Regions from separate parts of the Rhizobium sp. ZPR4 genome, predicted to be linked through region 3. Evidence: predicted binding sites of a transcription regulator. Region 3 holds the regulator's gene; each other region holds the start of a gene.
What was found. Region 3 encodes LexA, which represses DNA repair genes until DNA is damaged. Its sites were predicted from a motif close to TGTTCNNNNTGTGTTCNG; they were not measured.

Region 1 (6,304 bases), 630 kb from region 3:
ATACGGGTCTGGAAGCAAAGCGCCGCTCACGCCAGAGGATGTAGAGCCCCGAGCCCATGATGATGAGGATGCCGAGCCATTTGATCGCGTCGGGGAAGTTGTCGAAGACGAGCCAGCCGAAGATCGTTGCCGAGACGATCTCGAAATATTGCAGCGGCGCGAGCGTCGAGGCAGGCACGGCGCGGTAGGCGTAGACCGTCAGGATACCGGCGGCCGCTGCAGTGGCTCCGACACCGAAGAGATAGAGCATGGCCGTCAGATCCGGCATGACCGGATCGAGGACTACAGCCCCGGTCGCCCGGCCGATGGCAAGTAGGATCAGGCTGAAGCCGGTGCCCCACACGGCGGTCTGGAACTGCATCGACCAGGCATCCTCGCTATGAGATACGATGCGCGTGATCATCACATAGACGGCGATGCAAAGCGCGGTGACGACGGGGAGCAGGGCGACGAAACCGACCTCCTGAAAGCTTGGCTGGATAATCAGCATCGCGCCAAAAAGCCGACGGCGCAGGCCGTGTAGCGGCGCCAGCCGATGGTTTCCTTCAGGAAGATGCTGCTCAGGATGGTGAGCATCATCGGCTCGACGAAGAAGATGGCGATAGCATCGGCCACTTCCATCACCTGCAGCGTGGTCACGAACGACACCATGGACAACGTCAGCACGGCGGCACGGATGGCATGAACGCCACTGCGCCGCCATGTCCACGCGCCCCATTGCCAGCGCATCGCCATCATCGGCAGCGCGAAGAGAGCCTGGAAGATAAAGCGGGCGGCGGTAACTTCGCCTGGCGGGATCGTGGCTGCCGCGAGCTTGGAGAAGATGTCGATGATCGGCGAGAGGACGACGGAGAGAAACATCATCAACAGGCCGAAGGTCAGCTCCGATTGCGGCAATCGGACCGAGGAGCCACCGGAGGTGTTCATTGCGGAATTTCCTTGAGAATCAGTTGTTTGCCGTCACCTTCTTGCACCAATCGGCAAAGTCGGAAATGGCTTGCTCGGCGCCGATGTCGTTGAGCGTCTCGTGCCGCGTGTGCGGATAGATCTCGATGGTGATATGAGAGAGGCCAGCACTTTTCAAATGATTTTCCAGCCAGGAAATCGCTTTCGCATTGTCGGTTGCCGGGTCCTTGCCGCCTCCGACGAGATGGATGGGCATGTTGCGCCGGAGACGGTCAAGATACGTCTTTTGCGGTGCGCGGAAGGTCAACTCGAATAGATCAAGCCAGAGCGAGACGGAGGCATCGAAGCCGCAAAGGGGATCGGCGATATACTTGTCGACCTGTTCCGGGACGCGGGAGAGCCAGTCGAAGTCCGTACGGCGATCTGCGATCGATTTGCCCCAGGTGCCGAATGTCAATTTCGGCAATGGTCCGCTCGGTACATCCGATCCCTTGAACATGCGCTCGGTCTTGAGAATGAGTTGAGCGGCGCGGCCGGCAAGACCCGGATTGAAATTGGAGTTCCACACGGTGACGGCATCGAACTTGTCCGGATGGGTGACGACGGTGTTCAGGCTGATCAGTCCGCCCATGGAGTGACCGAACAGGATGATCGGCAGGCCGGGATGGGTGCTTGCGGCAAGCTCACGCATGGCAAGCACGTCGGCGATGACCTGTTCGACACCATCTCTTCTGGCAAAGCGCCCGATCGGCGCATCGGGGGCAATGGTCTCGCCATGGCCGCGATGGTCATGGACATAGACATGAAAGCCTTGGGCGGCCATCGCGCCCGCGAAGGCTTCATAGCGGCGGGAATGCTCGGCGAGACCATGTGATATCAGCAGGATACCGCGAGCATCGGTCGCAGCCGGCAAATGATGATAGGCAAGGGTCGCGCCCGTCGGACTGTTCAGGCGCTGTGTCTCGGCGAACATGTATTCGGTCCTCCCCGGTAGGACGAAAGGTTATCATCCGCCCGATTGCAATGGATAGGTGGTAAAGCTCACAGAAATAAATCTTTCCGAGCGCTGCGATTGAGGATTGCATCCGCTCGATCAAACTGCTTATTTGTTCCTATAATGTTCTAGTTGGAGGCAGGGAATGAAGCATTGGCTTCGGGTATTTGCGGTTGCAATCCTTTCGATCGGCACCGTGACGGGCGCCATGGCGCAGGAACATAGCCGCGGGCGGACACGCTTTATCCTGGCGGCAAGCTGGGAGCCGGCATTTTGTGCGACGAACCAGAAGAAGGCGGAATGCCGGAACCAGTCGTCGGATAGTCATGATGCCACGAACTTCTCGCTGCATGGCCTCTGGCCGATGCGGCAGGAATATTGCGATGTTTCCGAGGATCTGAAGCAGGCGGATCGCAGCAGTGACTGGAAGGATCTGCCGGCGGTGCAGCTGTCGCAGGACGTGAAGACGAAGCTCGACAAGGTGATGCCGGGCACCCAATCCGGCCTCGAGCGGCACGAATGGATCAAGCACGGCACCTGCACGAAGCTCAGCGCCGACCAGTATTTCGCCATCGCCGCCGGCCTGATCACCGAGCTCAATGCATCGGCCGTGCGCGAGCTCTTCGCGCAGAATATCGGCAAGGAGCTGGATGCCGAAAGCATCAAGGCAGCCTTCGACCAGAGCTTCGGCGAAGGCGCCAATGCGCGCATCAAGATGAGCTGCCGCCGGGTCGGCAACGTCAGGATGATTTCGGAGCTGACCATCGGTCTCTCGGAAGATGCGATCGATCCACAGCAGGGTAATGAGCCGCGGCTCGCCAAGTTGATCCAAAGTGCGGGCAGCACCTCGTTCGGCTGCGACCGCGGCGTGGTGGACGCGGCCGGTTTCTAGCCTAATCCGGGCTTTGCGACGCGGATAAATGCCCTCGGACAAGGTTTCGCCGTTGCCCGAGGGCCGGGTTTCGCCTACATAGCGGCACAATTCGCAATGTTATCCGTCCGTGGAGTAACCCAAGCTATGGCACGTCAGTTTATTTATCATATGGCCGGACTGAATAAGTCCTATGGCGCCAAGAAGATCCTTGAGAATATCCATCTCTCCTTCTACCCCGATGCCAAGATTGGTATTCTCGGTCCGAACGGCGCGGGTAAGTCGACGGTGCTGCGCATCATGGCCGGCCTCGACAAGGAATATACCGGCGAGGCCTGGCTGGCCGAAGGCGCGACCATCGGGTACCTGGCGCAGGAGCCTCAGCTCGATCCCAACAAGACGGTTTTCGAAAACGTCATGGAAGGCGTTGCCAAGAAAACCGAAATCCTCAATCGCTACAACGAATTGATGATGAACTATTCCGACGAGACGGCGGACGAGGGCGCCAAGCTCCAGGACATCATCGACAGCCAGAATCTCTGGGATCTGGAAAGTCAGGTCGAGATGGCGATGGAAGCATTGTGCTGCCCGCCGCGCGATGCCGAAGTCACCAGCCTTTCCGGTGGTGAGCGCCGCCGTATCGCGCTCTGCCGCCTGCTTCTCTCGCAGCCGGACCTGCTGCTGCTCGACGAACCGACCAACCATCTCGACGCCGAGACCATTGCCTGGCTGGAAAAGCACCTGCGCGACTATCCGGGCGCTGTGATGATGATCACCCACGATCGCTACTTCCTCGACAATGTTACCGGCTGGATTCTCGAACTCGACCGCGGCCGTGGCATTCCCTACGAAGGCAACTATTCCGCCTATCTGCGGGCCAAGGCTAAGCGCATGCAGCAGGAAGCCCGCGAAGAAGCTGGCCGTCAAAAGGCAATCAGCCGCGAACAGGAATGGATCGCCTCCAGCCCCAAGGCTCGTCAGGCCAAGTCCAAGGCGCGTATCAACGCTTACGAACAGCTGGTCGACGCTGCCGAAAATCAGCGTCCCGGTGATGCGCAGATCATCATTCCGGTCAGCGAGCGTCTCGGCCAGGTGGTAATCGAGATGGAGGGCATCACCAAGGGCTTCGAAGGCCGCACGCTGGTCAACGATCTGTCGATCAAGCTGCCGCCGGGCGGCATCGTCGGCATCATCGGCCCGAACGGCGCCGGCAAGACGACGCTGTTCAAGATGATCACGGGGCAGGAAAAGCCGGATTCCGGCTCGGTCCGTATCGGCGAGACGGTGCATCTCAGCTATGTCGACCAGAGCCGCGATGCGCTTGACGGCAATAAAACCGTATGGGAGGAAATCTCCGGCGGCGCCGAAATCATCAAGCTCGGCAAGTTCGACATGAACTCGCGCGCCTATTGCGGCGCCTTTAACTTCAAGGGTGGCGACCAGCAGCAGAAGGTCGGCAATCTCTCCGGCGGTCAGCGCAACCGTGTTCATCTGGCCAAGATGCTGAAGGCTGGCGGCAACGTGCTTCTGCTCGACGAACCCACAAACGACCTCGATACGGAAACGCTGGGGGCTCTGGAAAGCGCGCTCGAAAACTTCGCCGGCTGCGCCATCATCATCAGCCACGATCGCATGTTCCTCGACCGTCTGGCCACGCATATCCTAGCCTTTGAAGGCGAAGGCCATGTCGAATGGTTCGAAGGCAATTTCGAAGATTACGAGCAGGACAAGATCCGCCGCCTCGGTCCCGATGCCCTCAATCCGGGCAGCCAGGCGCACAAGCGACTGACGCGCTAAGCTCTCGATTTCGCTCTTCGAAGACCCCGGCTTGTCCGGGGTTTTTGTTTGCCCATCGGCGTAATCGGATATTCCGTTTTCGTCAGAAACTAACAGATTTCCGACGTCGAATTAGCGTCGCGAGCGATTGGCTCTTGCAGATCGAACCCAAATCACATAAAGATATCTTTATATCTTGATTGGGTGTGGAATGACGGATCTGGTTAAACTCGGCTTGGATGATGTGGTGGATGTGCTGAAGGCGGTCGGCGAGCCGACGCGGCTGCGTCTCCTGGCACTCCTCGCGGCCGGCGATCTCACTGTCACCGATCTTACTGAAATTCTCGGCCAGTCGCAGCCGCGTATTTCCCGACATTTGAAACTGCTCGGCGAAGCCGGCCTGATCGATCGTTATCAGGAGGGTGCCTGGGCTTATTTCCGTTTGAAGCAAGAGGGCAAGGCCGTCACGCTGGCGCGCGCTCTGCTGCGCCACACCGCCGAGAAAGATACAGTGCTGCTGCGCGATGGCGAGCGGCTTACCTCGGTGAAGCGTGTTCGTGCCGAACGTGCGCAGGCCTATTTCAGCCGCAATGCCGCCGAATGGGACGAGCTGCGACGCCTCCATGTCGCCGATGAGGATGTCGACAAGGCGTTGATCGATCTGATCGGTCCGCAGCCGATCGACTCCTTTCTCGATCTCGGCACGGGCACGGGCCGGATGCTGCAGCTTCTGACCGGCCATTACCGCCGCGCCATCGGCATCGATGCCAGCCGTGACATGCTGGCGGTTGCGCGCGCCAATCTCGACCGGGCCAACATCACAAGCGCTTCGGTGCGCCATGGCGATATTTTCAACCTGCCGCTCGAACAGCAGGATTTCGACCTCATCACCATCCATCAGGTGCTGCATTTCCTCGATCAGCCGGAGATCGCCATCAACGAGGCTGCGCGAATGCTGCGGCCCGGCGGTCGGCTCGTCATCATCGATCTCGCACCGCACGGGCTTGAATATCTGCGTGACGAGCATGCGCATCTGCGTCTCGGCTTCTCGCATCAGACCATGTCGGATTGGTTGAAGCTGGCGGGGCTGGATGTGGAGCGCGTGCAGGACCTTCATTCGGGGAGGGAAGGCGGTCAGGCGCTGACCGTCACCATCTGGCTGGCGCGCGACCCGCGATTGCTGATTGCGTCCGACCAGGGCCACCAGTCATCCCCCATTCTTGCCGGGAGAGTTTGACATGTCTTCGAGATCAGAAAGCCGTAACGACGGTATCCGCATCTCCTTCGAGTTCTTTCCGCCGAAGTCGGAAGAGGCCGAGCAGCAGCTGTGGAACACCGTTGAGGAGCTCAGCGATTGGGACGCTGAGTTCGTTTCAGTCACGTATGGAGCAGGCGGCTCGACCAAGGCGCCAACGCTTTCCGCCGTGCGCAAGATGATCCATGAGACGCCGTTCACGACCGCATCGCATCTGACCTGCGTCGGGGCAACGCGTGAGGACACCCATCGGGTGATCGACGAGTTCCTGGCTGCGGGCGTTCGCCGTTTCGTCGCCCTGCGCGGCGATCCGCCGGGCGGCGTTGGCTCGGCCTATCAGCCGCATCCGGGCGGCTATGCCAATGCTGCTGAACTGGTGGGAGCTTTGCGTGAGCGCGGCGATTTCGATATCTCCGTGTCGGCCTATCCGGAAAAGCATCCGGAAAGCCGTGATACGGCAGCCGATATCGATATGCTGAAGCGTAAAGCGGAAAACGGTGCC
Region 2 (6,304 bases), 280 kb from region 3:
CCGGCAAGTCCGCCGTCGTGTTGCTGGTCGAGGACGAGGAGGCGGTGCGTCGCGGCGGCAAGCGTATGCTTGAGACGCGCGGCTATACTGTCCACGAGGCCGGCTCCGGCGTCGAGGCGCTCGACATCATGGAGGAGCTCGACGGACAGGTCGATGTCGTCGTATCCGACGTCGTCATGCCCGAAATGGACGGGCCGTCGCTGCTGCGCGAATTGCGCAAGAAATATCCGGATCTGAAGTTCATCTTCGTTTCGGGCTATGCCGAGGATGCCTTTGCCCGCAACCTGCCGGCCGACGCACAGTTTGGCTTCCTGCCGAAGCCGTTCTCGCTGAAACAGCTCGCCGTGGTTGTGCGCGAGACGCTGGACAAGAATTAAACGGGAGGCGGCTGTTGCCGATGGTGTCGCAAAGATGCTATCGACAGCTGCATGATCGACCTTGCCAAGCCCATTTACCGTATGTGGTGGCGCTCCTTCTAGGAGCGGCAGTCGTCATGTCTTGAAATCGACCCTGCCGCCGTGATCCGGCAGGCATTCGTCTATTTCTATTTTCCTTCCCGATCGCGGCGGCTCCTTTTGCGGAGCAGTGAAATGTTTTCCCCTACCGATACTCGCCCTGTCATCCTGACGGGTGACCGGACCACAGGTCCACTCCATCTCGGCCACTATGTCGGCTCGCTGAAGAGCCGCGTTGCGCTTCAGCATAGCCACGAGCAATTCCTGCTCTTGGCGGATACGCAGGCGCTGACCGACAATGCCCATGATCCCCAGAAAGTGCGGCACAACGTCCTTGAAGTCGCCACGGACTATCTCGCCGTCGGCATCGACCCGTCGCTGACGACGATCTGCGTCCAATCCGCCTTGCCGGCGCTGGCGGAGCTGACGCTGCTCTATCTGAATTTCGTCACGGTCAGCCGCCTGGAGCGCAACCCGACGATCAAGACGGAGATCCAGCTGCGCGGCTTTGAACGCGACGTGCCGGCCGGCTTTCTCTGCTATCCGGTCGCGCAGGCCGCCGACATCACCGCCTTCAAGGCGACGGTCGTTCCGGTCGGGGAGGACCAGGCGCCGTTGATCGAGCAGACCAACGAGATCGTTCGCCGTCTCAATCGGCAGATCGGGCGAGACGTTCTCGTCGAGGCCGCAGCCATGGTGCCGAAGGTTGGGCGCCTGCCTGGGGTCGACGGCAAGGCGAAGATGAGCAAATCCCAGGGCAACGCCATTTCGCTTTCGGCATCGTCAGATGAGATAAGAGATGCCGTGCGGCGAATGTATACCGATCGGGATCACCTGCGTGTCAGCGATCCCGGAAAGATCGAGGGAAATGTCGTCTTCACCTATTTGGACGCCTTCTGTGAGGATTTGCAGCTGGTGGATGAGATGAAGGTACACTATCGCCGTGGCGGGCTTGGCGACGTCACCCTGAAGAGACATCTGGAGGGGGTCCTGCAAGCGCTGCTTGCACCGATCCGCGAGCGCCGTGCGCGTTATGCCGCCGAGCCGGATTATGTGATGGGAATCGTGCGCGAGGGCACGCGAAGGGCAAGGAAGCGGACGGAGGCAACGCTTGCGGAGCTGCGATCGGCCCTCGGTCTGTTCTCCCTGGCTTGAAACAAAAAGAACGGCCGGGCGATTTTTGACGCACCCGGCCGTTCTTGTGACTGAGATTCTAATTATTCGGCCAGTGCGACCGCGATTTCCGCAGCCAGACGCGCATTGTTTTCGACAAGCGCGATGTTGGTCTTGAGGCTGCGGCCTTCGGTGATGTCGAAGATCGTGCTCAGCAGATAAGGCGTAACGGCCTTGCCGGTGATCTCGTCGCGCTCGGCGCTATCGAGGGCTCGCTCGATATAGATTTCCATTTCCTCGCGCGGGATCTCGTCGGCTTCCGGAACCGGATTGGCGATCAGCATGCCGCCATCGATGCCGAGCTGTTCGCGCGTCGTCTGGAAGTTGGCGATCGCAGCCGGGCTGTTCAGCGTCAGCGGGCTCGTCAGGCCGGAGGAGCGCGACCAGAAAGCCGGAAACTCGGTGCTGTCGTAGGTGACGACCGGTACGCCGCGGGTTTCCAGCACTTCGAGCGTCTTCGGAATATCGAGGATCGCCTTGGCGCCGGCGCAGACGACGATGACGCCGGTGCGGGACAGTTCTTCAAGGTCGGCCGAAATATCGAAGCTTTCTTCGGCGCCGCGATGCACGCCGCCGATGCCGCCGGTGGCAAATACCTTGATGCCAGCGCGGGCTGCGGCGATCATCGTGGCGGCAACGGTGGTTGCGCCGGTGCGGCGCTCGGCAATTGCAAAGGCGATATCGGCGCGCGAGACCTTCATCGCGCCCTCCGTCTTGGCCAATGTTTCCAGCTCTTCCGGCTCAAGACCGATATGCAGCGTGCCGTGAATGACCGCGATTGTTGCGGGTACTGCGCCTTCCTGCCGGATGATCGCCTCGACGCTGCGGGCCATCTCGATATTGCCGGGATAGGGCATGCCGTGGGTGATGATCGTCGATTCCAGGGCGACGAGCGGCGCGCCGCGCAGCTTGGCGGCAGCGACTTCCTTCGAATAGGAGATCGGTAGCAGGGGCGAGATAGGCTGGGTCATTGTCGTTTCCAATTCACTGAAACAGTATACGCGTTTTGAACAGGCTTCATGACAGAATTTCGGCCCTGGGAACAAGAGCCAGCATCGTCTTTAGCAGTTCGGGAGAGAGATTTTCCGCCGTTGCAAAGGGCGATTGCACCGTGATCGCGGCTGCCGCAGCGCCATGGCGGACGGCTTCCGCGAGATCGTGACCGGCGAGCAAAGCGGAGAGAACGCCCGAGGCAAGCGAATCTCCCGCTCCGGTGACATCGGCAACCTCGTCGACGATGGGCGGCTGCAGGCTTACCATGGCATCAGGTGAGAAGGCGATCAGCGCGCGCTTGCCGCGGGTGATGACGCCATTACGCAGCCCGAGCGCGCGCAAAGCGTTGACCCACTCGCGCGGGTCTTCCGGACGGATTTCGGTCAGTGCGGCAGCTTCGGCTTCGTTGAGGAATAGATGGCCAATGCCAGCGAGGCTCGGCTTCAGCCGCACGACTTTTGCCGGCGAGATGGCGATGGCTGCGACCGGTTTGCCGCAAAAGGCGGCCCTTGCCGCAATCGCGCTTAAGGTTTCCGCCGGCAGATTGGCATCGCAGAGAACGAGGTCGGTTTCTTCGAAGGCGTCGCGAACGGCGCGAATCGCCAGCCGCCGCGGAACGAAAAGCTTGTAGAGCTCCATGTCGGCAAGCGCGATGACCAAATTGCCGTCATTCTCGAGGATCGCCGTATAGCTTGGCGTCTTGCGATCGAGGAAGACGAAGGGCTTGTCGTCGATGCCGGCGTGGCTTGCTGCCTCCGCCACCATCTCGCCCGAGGGATCGCCGCCACGCGGCGAGATCAGCTTTACGTCGAAGCCCAGGCGGGCGAGATTGCGGGCGGCATTGAAGCCGCCGCCGCCAGGCTCTTCGAACCATGCGCCGGGGTTGCTGGCGCCCGGCTCCGTATCGCCGAAGATGCGGCCGCGCCGGTCGATATGGGCGCCGCCGAGAACGAGAATCTTTTTCGCCATAGGGTTATCCTCAGCAGTGGAAAAGGCGAATCGAGCGAGCCGCAAACATCTCGCAATTCACCGCTTCGGGCATGTAAGTGCCTGGGAAGAAAGAAGAAAACAAAAATAGAACGGAATTCATTTTACCTTTTTCTTTCAATTGCTTGTTGTGCTCTTGCGATATGAGAACAAATAGAGTACAGAATTCTCATCGGCGGCGACATTGCTAGAGCGGCTTCAATAACCTAAAGGTGGATCGAATGTCTCAGAATTCTTTGCGGCTTGTAGAGGACAAATCGGTGGATAAAAGCAAGGCACTTGAAGCGGCACTCTCTCAAATTGAGCGGTCGTTCGGCAAGGGCTCGATCATGAAGCTCGGCTCTAACGAGAACGTGGTCGAAATCGAAACGGTTTCCACCGGCTCTCTGAGCCTCGATATCGCTCTCGGCATTGGCGGCTTGCCGAAGGGGCGCATCATCGAAATCTACGGGCCGGAAAGCTCGGGCAAGACGACGCTGGCGCTGCAGACCATTGCCGAGGCACAGAAGAAGGGCGGCATCTGCGCCTTCGTGGACGCGGAACATGCGCTTGATCCGGTCTATGCCCGCAAGCTCGGCGTCGACCTGCAGAACCTGCTGATCTCGCAGCCCGATACCGGCGAACAGGCGCTTGAAATCACCGATACGCTGGTTCGCTCCGGCGCGATCGACGTTCTGGTCGTCGACTCCGTTGCGGCCCTGACGCCGCGCGCCGAAATCGAGGGCGAGATGGGCGACAGCCTGCCGGGCCTGCAGGCGCGTCTGATGAGCCAGGCACTGCGCAAGCTCACGGCTTCGATCTCCAAGTCCAACTGCATGGTGATCTTCATCAACCAGATCCGCATGAAGATCGGCGTCATGTTCGGCTCGCCGGAAACGACGACGGGCGGTAACGCGCTGAAGTTCTATGCCTCGGTTCGCCTCGACATCCGCCGCATCGGCGCCGTCAAGGAGCGCGAAGAGGTGATCGGCAACCAGACCCGCGTCAAGGTCGTCAAGAACAAGATGGCGCCTCCCTTCAAGCAGGTCGAATTCGACATCATGTATGGTGAAGGCGTTTCGAAGACCGGTGAGCTGGTCGACCTCGGCGTCAAGGCCGGCATCGTCGAAAAGTCCGGCGCCTGGTTCTCCTATAACAGCCAGCGTCTCGGCCAGGGTCGCGAGAACGCGAAGATCTTCCTGCGCGACAATCCGGATCTGTCTCGTGAGATCGAGCTGTCGCTGCGCCAGAATGCCGGCCTCATTGCCGACCGCTTCCTGCAGAATGGCGGTCCCGATTCCGGCGACGACGGCGACGCTTCCGGCGAATAAGGATTTTCGGGAGCAATTCCCGACTTGAGACAAGACGAAATACTGAAACCGGCCGCATTGTCCAAGGGATGTGCGGCCGGTTTTGCTCGTGCGGCTGGACAGCGCCCGGAGCGAACGATAAAAGCCACTGACTTTGACGCAAGTTGTTGACGGCAGTACTGAAGGGCCCCCCATGAGCGGTGTGAATGAAATCCGGTCGACCTTCCTCGACTATTTTAAGAAAAACGGCCACGAGATCGTGCCGTCGAGCCCGCTGGTGCCGCGCAACGATCCGACATTGATGTTTACCAATGCCGGCATGGTGCAATTCAAGAACGTCTTCACCGGCCTGGAGCAGCGTCCCTATACGACGGCTTCGACCGCGCAGAAATGCGTGCGCGCCGGCGGCAAGCATAACGACCTCGACAATGTTGGCTATACCGCGCGCCATCACACCTTCTTCGAGATGCTCGGCAACTTCTCCTTTGGTGATTACTTCAAGGAGCGCGCCATCGAGCTTGCCTGGAACCTGATCACCAAGGAATTCGGCCTCGACGCCAAGCGCCTGCTGGTCACGGTCTATCACACCGACGACGACGCCTTTAACCTGTGGAAGAAGATCGCCGGCCTTTCCGACGACCGGATCATCCGCATCGCCACCAGCGACAATTTCTGGGCGATGGGCGATACCGGCCCCTGCGGTCCCTGTTCGGAAATCTTCTACGATCATGGCGATCACATCTGGGGCGGCCCTCCCGGCTCTCCGGAAGAGGACGGCGATCGCTTCATCGAGATCTGGAACCTCGTCTTCATGCAGTTCGAGCAGATCACCAAGGAGCAGCGTGTCGACCTGCCGCGTCCGTCGATCGACACCGGCATGGGTCTCGAGCGCGTTGCCGCCGTGCTGCAGGGCAAGCACGACAATTACGATATCGACCTGTTCCGCGCCCTGATCGAAGCTTCGGAAGAGGCGACGGGCGTCAAGGCCGAAGGCGAGCATCGCGCCAGCCATCGCGTCATCGCCGATCATCTGCGCTCGTCCGCCTTCCTGATCGCCGATGGCGTGCTGCCGTCGAACGAAGGCCGTGGCTATGTGCTTCGCCGTATCATGCGCCGTGCCATGCGCCACGCGCAGTTGCTCGGCGCCAAGGAGCCGCTGATGTGGAAGCTGCTGCCGGCGCTGATCCAGCAGATGGGCCGTGCCTATCCGGAGCTGGTGCGTGCCGAGGCGCTGACCTCCGAGACGCTGAAGCTCGAGGAGACCCGTTTCCGCAAGACGCTGGAACGCGGCCTGTCGCTGCTCAACGACGCCACTTCTGACTTGCACAAGGGCGACAGCCTCGACGGCGAAACCGCCTTCAAGCTCTACGACACCTATGGTTTCCCGCTCGATCTGACGCAGGACGC
Region 3 (6,304 bases):
AGGCGATGCCTGCTGCGATACAGGCAAACGGATTGGCACCGGAGGAGCCAGCCAGGCGAACCGTCGAAGTCGAGGCATTCTGCTCGTGATCGGCATGCAGGATGAAAATGCGGTCCATGGCGCGTGCGAGCACCGGATTGACGACATATTCTTCGCAAGGAACGGCAAAGCACATGCGCAGGAAGTTCGACGCATAGTCGAGGTCGTTCTTCGGATAAACGAAAGGCTGACCGATATGGTACTTGTAGGCCATGGCGGCAAGCGTCGGCATCTTGGCGATCATGCGCAGGCTTGCGACCATGCGCTGGTGCGGATCGGTGATGTCGGTCGAGTCGTGATAGAAGGCAGAGAGCGCGCCGACGCAGCCGCACATGACGGCCATCGGATGCGCGTCGCGGCGGAAGCCGGTGAAGAAGCGCGACATCTGCTCATGAACCATCGTGTGGTGGGTCACGCGATAATCGAAGTCTTTCTTCTGTGCCGCCGTCGGCAGTTCGCCGTAAAGAAGGAGGTAGCAAACTTCGAGGAAATCGCCGTGTTCGGCCAGCTGATCGATCGGATAGCCGCGATGCAGCAGAACGCCTTCGTCGCCATCGATATAGGTGATGCTCGACTCGCACGACGCGGTGGAGGTGAAGCCAGGATCGTAAGTGAAAGTGGAGGTGTTCTTATAAAGGGCACCAATATCAATGACACTCGGGCCGATGGTTCCGGTCTTGACCGGCAGGTCCACCGTCTTTTCACCCCAAGTTAGTTTCGCGCTTTGTTCCGTCATGCTGATCCTCCAAGATTTGGCGGGATTGACGCCATAAAAAGCGCCAAAAGGTTAAGCGACTACCGACTAGCTATATGATCCAGAGCCTAATGCCAAGTTATCCTAACGCTGAATTGTGCAATGCAGTATCAACTTTTGGGCACTGCGGAAGCGTCTTTAATTATGCTACGCGGGCAAACCGGCTCAATTGCGCCATGCTTGCGCCGATTTTGGTTGAATTCACTGCCTGCTGACGGCAAAAATCGCGCGAAAGCTGTAGTTTTGCGTGGGGGCGGTAGCGCGTGCCTAATTTGGAGGCATCCGAGCAGCGGAAGAAGGGTGGGGACGTTGCTGCGCTCTCGCAGCCTCGCCCAGTTGTCGCCACGATTACCTCCCGCGCCGAAGTGCCGCGACGGGAACGGACGCAAGATCAGACGCGGCTGACATCGCGGCTGCTGCGGATATTCGACAGCATTCGGCTTGGCACCTTGAGACTGATCGAAGAGGAGGCGGCCTATGGTCGCGCGATCCTGCTTGCGCCGATCTACATGGGCCTTGGCGCAATTTTCTGGTTCAAGGCTGGCAGCGATCCGCCTGCACAGGCCGTTCTTGCGGGCCTGTTGGTCTTCGCCAGCGGGTTTGCGCTCATGCGGGAGGCGGGCAGGCTGTTTCGCCATCTGCTTTTTGCCGGCATGCTCCTTTGTCTGGGCATGGCGCTGGCGCAATGCGAAAGCTGGCGGGTTTCCACTGTCATGCTCGATTCGGCCGTGACGACGACCGTGACCGGTCAGGTCGAACGGCGGGAATCCTATGACAATGGACGCTGGCGCTATGTCATCCGCGTCGGGGCAACGGAAAAGCCTTCCATTCGCCGCGCACCGCAACGGGTTACGATCTTCGTGCGCAAGCAAGCGGAGCCATTCGATCTCGGTGACCGTATTCAGGGCAGGGCGCGGCTGGCGCCTCCGGCCGGACCAGCCTTGCTTGGCCTCAATGATTTCGCCTTCAGCTCCTATTTCAATGGTATCGGTGCGAATGGTTTTGCCTACGGAACGCCGAAATTATTGTCCCCAGCCAGTGATAATACCGCCGACTCTCTGATGGATACGGCCGATATTTGGCTTGCCGGCCTGCGCAACAGCATAGGTGACAGGATCAGGCAAACCCTGCCGGGAGATACCGGCGCCTTTGCTGCAGCGCTTGTCACCGATGAGAGACGCGCAATCTCCAAGGACACGACCGAAGCGCTGAGAATTGCCGGTCTGACCCATATTGTCGCAATCTCCGGTCTGAACATGGCGCTGTCAGCCGGTATTTTCTACGTTGGCCTACGCTATTTGTTCAGCCTGTTTCCGGGTGTCGCGCAGGCTTGGCCGACCAAGAAATTCGCCGCCTTCGGCGCGCTTCTCACTGTCACGGCCTATTACCTCATCTCCGGCTTCGGTGTGTCCGCCGAGCGTGCCTTCATCATGATGGCGATCATGCTCGTGGCCGTGCTTTTCGATCGGCCATCGATCAGTCTGCGCAATGTCGCACTTTCAGCGATCATCATTCTTGTACTGTCGCCATCTCAGGTACTTGGCCCGAGCTTCCAGATGTCCTATGCGGCGACGCTGGCGCTCGTGTCGGGCTATTCGTTATGGAAGCGGCGGCGGCATCGTGAAAGCATTCTATCGCGCATCCGTCTGTTAAGTCCGCTATTATTCGTCACGCGCTTCTTTGGAGGCGTGATGTCGACCTCGTTCATCGGCGGTGCGTCGACGGCCATTTTCTCGATCGAACATTTTCACCGATTGGCGACATATGGCCTTGCCGCCAATCTCGCGGCCATGCCCATCGTCTCTTTTATCGTCATGCCTTTCGGCATGGCGGCGATGTTGCTCATGCCGCTCGGACTCGACGGGCCTTTCTGGAAAGTCACCGGAGAGGGACTGGAACTCGTCATCGTGATTGCAAGAACCGTAGCCGGTTGGGGAGGCGACATTACCTTCGGCCGCCAGCCGGCCTGGTTGATGCCGACGTTCATTGTCGGCTTCCTGATCATGAGCATCTTGCGGACGCGGCTTCGCCATCTGGGTCTGCTATTGTTGCTTTCATCCGTGGGCTTGGCAGCATTCGGCTCCGGCGTACCAAAACCCGACCTGATGATCTCCGAGGATGGCGTCCTGGTCGCGTTGCGCCAGGATGATATACTCGCGACCAACCGAGAGAGACCGCAGGCCTTCATTTTCGAACAATGGCAAAAGGCATTGGTTGCGGCGGAGCATCAGCCGCCGACTATGCTTCCTGCCGATAGCCGACTGCCACAGATCAGCAAGGCAGATCGTTATAAACGATTGAACAGTGAAGAACAGAAGGCAGTCCGGACGGCAATGGAGGAAGCCCTGGATCGCACCATGCAGGGCAGTTTCGCCTGCCAGAAAGGAGCATGGTGTGCAGCCATCCTCGAAAACGGCGCAATATTGGTCACGATCGAGAACGCAGCCTATCTGCCCTCGGCCTGCGACATGGCGAATATCGTCGTAACGCCAATCCGATTACGGCTAGACCATTGCCGCTCCGGAGCGATGCTCATAACCGGTGCGACATTACGAAAAACCGGGTCCATCGAAATGGCGCTCACCGCCGATAAACCCACTATCTCCGCCGCGTTCGAAAACCCGCAGCGGCCATGGACCAGACACCGAACTTATGATTGGCGCACCGGCAAATTCGATGCACCAAATGCGCAGGCATCACCAATCGTTGACAATTCACCGGTCAGTGATAGCGACGAATAAGGCCGACGAGCTTGCCCTGGACCTTGACGCGGTCTGGCCCGAAGATGCGGGTTTCATAGGCGGGGTTTGCGGCTTCCAGCGCGATCGAGGCACCCTTGCGACGGAAGCGCTTCAACGTAGCCTCTTCATCGTCGACGAGCGCAACGACGATATCGCCGGGATTGGCTGTCGTTGAGTTGCGGATGATCACCGTATCACCGTCGAAAATTCCGGCGTCGATCATCGAATCCCCTCGAACCTCCAGCGCATAATGCTCGCCGGAGCCGAGCATATCGGCGGGAACGGTAATATCGTGCGTATTGTTCTGGATGGCCGAGATCGGAACGCCGGCAGCAATGCGACCCATCACCGGTACGGATGCCGAGCCATTGTGATCGTCATTTGCCACCTTTTGTGGAGCCGGAGGGGCGACAGGCTGTGGCTTGCCGAGGCTGCCCTCGATGACGCTGGGCGAGAAGCCGCGGCGCGGCTGCAGGCTGGGATTATAGGCATCGGGAAGCTTGATGACTTCGAGCGCTCTGGCTCGGTTCGGCAGCCGGCGGATGAAGCCTCGCTCCTCCAGCGCCGTGATCAGGCGATGAATGCCGGATTTGGATGCCAGGTCCAGCGCATCCTTCATCTCGTCGAAAGATGGTGGTACACCGGATTCCTTCATGCGTTCGTGAATGAAGAGAAGCAGTTCCTGCTGCTTGCGCGTCAACATCGTCTTGGAACCCCAGAATCAAGAAAAAACGGTGAAACAAATCCAGAACGGACACTATATGTTCCATATGTGTTCCGCAAGTACTTAAATTTCGGTAAAGCCTTGTCCGGTCAATTAAATAATTATGACTTGCGAATGGACCGGCTGAGAGCAGCAAAGCGATATATCCGCGCTAACCTATCGAAAAATATGGAAAATGTCGTTTCGTTCATTCGCAGGGTTTTGTGACATGCCGGGAATATCGAAGATGTCGACCAATGCCATGTGACATCGCATAAGCCGGCTTTGGGAGAGAATCAGCAATCACTTTTGCGAGATTGCATTCCGCCCATGTCGTGCGCTTCGGGCGTTCACGCTTCCATCTTGAATTGCGCGGGGGATCGGCGCAAATCTGCTGCCGCAGGCAAACAGGAGGAACTATGATTTCGTCTCCGCATCCACTGGATCATCTCGTGCTGCCGACCGTCAACATCGCTCTGGCACGCGAACGCCTCGGCAAGCTCGGCTTCACGGTGGCCCCAGATGCGCGCCATCCCTTTGGCACGCAGAATGCCTGCGTCTTCCTTGCCGATAAAACCTATCTCGAGCCTCTGGGCGTGGCATCTCCGGAGCAGTGCGAGAAGAGCATCGTGGATGGTAATGTTTTCGTCGCACGCGACCAGGCTTACCGCTTTCGGGTCGGGGAGGATGGTTTTTCAGCCGTGGTGTTCGGCACGGATGATGCCGTTGCGGATGATGAGCGCTTCAGAGCGGCGGCAATCTCGGCGGGACGGATGCTGGATTTCTCCCGTCCGATGAAGATGCCGGATGGGACGGAAACCATGGCCGGCTTTCGTCTTGGCTTTGCCGCTGATCTGCGTGCGCCGGATTTTCTCGCATTCTGCTGTCAGCGCATCAATCCGCTACCAGCCGATCGCGGCATGCTTGAGCGGCACGAGAACGGCGTGACCGGCATTGCCCGGGTAGTGCTTTGCGCGCCGAAGCCGGCGGTCTATCGCAGCTTCTTCGAGGAGGTTATCGGTGGCCCGCGCATTGTGGAGCATTCCTTTGGCCTGACGATCAGGGCCGCCAATGCCGATCTGGAGATTTTGACGCCGGAAGGAATGGAGGCATTCTATGATCTGCCTGTCCGTACAGACGATCCGGGGCTCAGGGCGCGCGCAATCCTTTTTAAAACGCGCGATCTTTCCGTGACATCGTCGCATTTCACTGCTAACGGCGTCACCTATACGCGTAAGAACAATCGTATATTGGCAAGACTGGCGCCCGGTCAGGGCGCGCTGTTCGCCTTCGAGGAGATAGCATGAGCACGAATTCCGAAGTGACCGTCGGCGAAGGAGCCTCCAAGGTCCTGTTCTCCAACACCTCCAAGCTCTCGCTGATTGCCGGCCCCTGCCAGATGGAGAGCCGCGACCATGCATTTATGGTTGCCGGCGTCCTGAAGGAGCTCTGCGGCAAGCTCGGCATCGGCCTTGTCTACAAGTCCTCCTTTGACAAGGCCAACCGCACCTCGCTGTCGGGCAAGCGTGGCATCGGCCTGGAAAAGGCGCTGGAGGTCTTTGCTGACCTCAAAAAGGAATACGGCTTTCCGGTCCTGACAGACATCCATACGGAAGAGCAGTGCGCCATCGTTTCCAAGACGGTCGATATCCTGCAGATCCCGGCTTTTCTGTCGCGCCAGACCGATCTGCTGGTCGCCGCCGCCAAGACCGGCCGTGTCGTCAACGTCAAGAAGGGTCAGTTCTTGGCCCCCTGGGACATGAAGAATGTGCTTGCCAAGCTCAATGAAAGCGGCAATCCGAACATCCTTCTGTGCGAGCGCGGCGCCTCCTTCGGCTACAACACGCTCGTTTCCGACATGCGCTCGCTGCCGATCATGGCGGCGATGGGCGCTCCGGTGATTTTCGATGCGACCCATTCGGTGCAGCAGCCCGGCGGGCAGGGCGGCTCAACCGGCGGCGATCGCCGATTTGTCGAGACACTGGCGCGTGCCGCTGTCGCCGTCGGTGTTGCCGGCCTTTTCGTCGAGACGCATGAAGACCCGGATAATGCACCGTCTGATGGCCC

Region 1: a site for LexA is predicted at 2,014-2,031, ahead of ABOK31_RS09630 (ribonuclease). Genes of this name have one in related genera too.
Region 2: a site for LexA is predicted at 3,686-3,703, ahead of recA (recombinase RecA). Genes of this name have one in related genera too.

What each region holds. Positions count from the first base shown of each region.
Region 1 covers NZ_CP157967.1:1,955,238-1,961,541, reverse strand. The annotation lists partial or broken gene ABOK31_RS09640 (DMT family transporter) at 1-927, opposite strand, end outside; gene ABOK31_RS09635 (alpha/beta hydrolase) at 947-1,879, opposite strand; gene ABOK31_RS09630 (ribonuclease) at 2,109-2,792, shown strand; gene ettA (energy-dependent translational throttle protein EttA) at 2,919-4,568, shown strand; gene ABOK31_RS09620 (metalloregulator ArsR/SmtB family transcription factor) at 4,759-5,784, shown strand; gene metF (methylenetetrahydrofolate reductase [NAD(P)H]) at 5,786-6,304, shown strand, end outside.
Region 2 covers NZ_CP157967.1:1,607,918-1,614,221, reverse strand. The annotation lists gene cckA (cell cycle histidine kinase CckA) at 1-377, shown strand, start outside; gene trpS (tryptophan--tRNA ligase) at 591-1,610, shown strand; gene ABOK31_RS07995 (pseudouridine-5'-phosphate glycosidase) at 1,673-2,599, opposite strand; gene ABOK31_RS07990 (carbohydrate kinase family protein) at 2,646-3,590, opposite strand; gene recA (recombinase RecA) at 3,830-4,918, shown strand; gene alaS (alanine--tRNA ligase) at 5,091-6,304, shown strand, end outside.
Region 3 covers NZ_CP157967.1:1,324,149-1,330,452, forward strand. The annotation lists gene gltA (citrate synthase) at 1-775, opposite strand, end outside; gene ABOK31_RS06550 (ComEC/Rec2 family competence protein) at 1,057-3,534, shown strand; gene lexA (transcriptional repressor LexA) at 3,515-4,237, opposite strand; gene ABOK31_RS06560 (VOC family protein) at 4,657-5,544, shown strand; gene kdsA (3-deoxy-8-phosphooctulonate synthase) at 5,541-6,304, shown strand, end outside.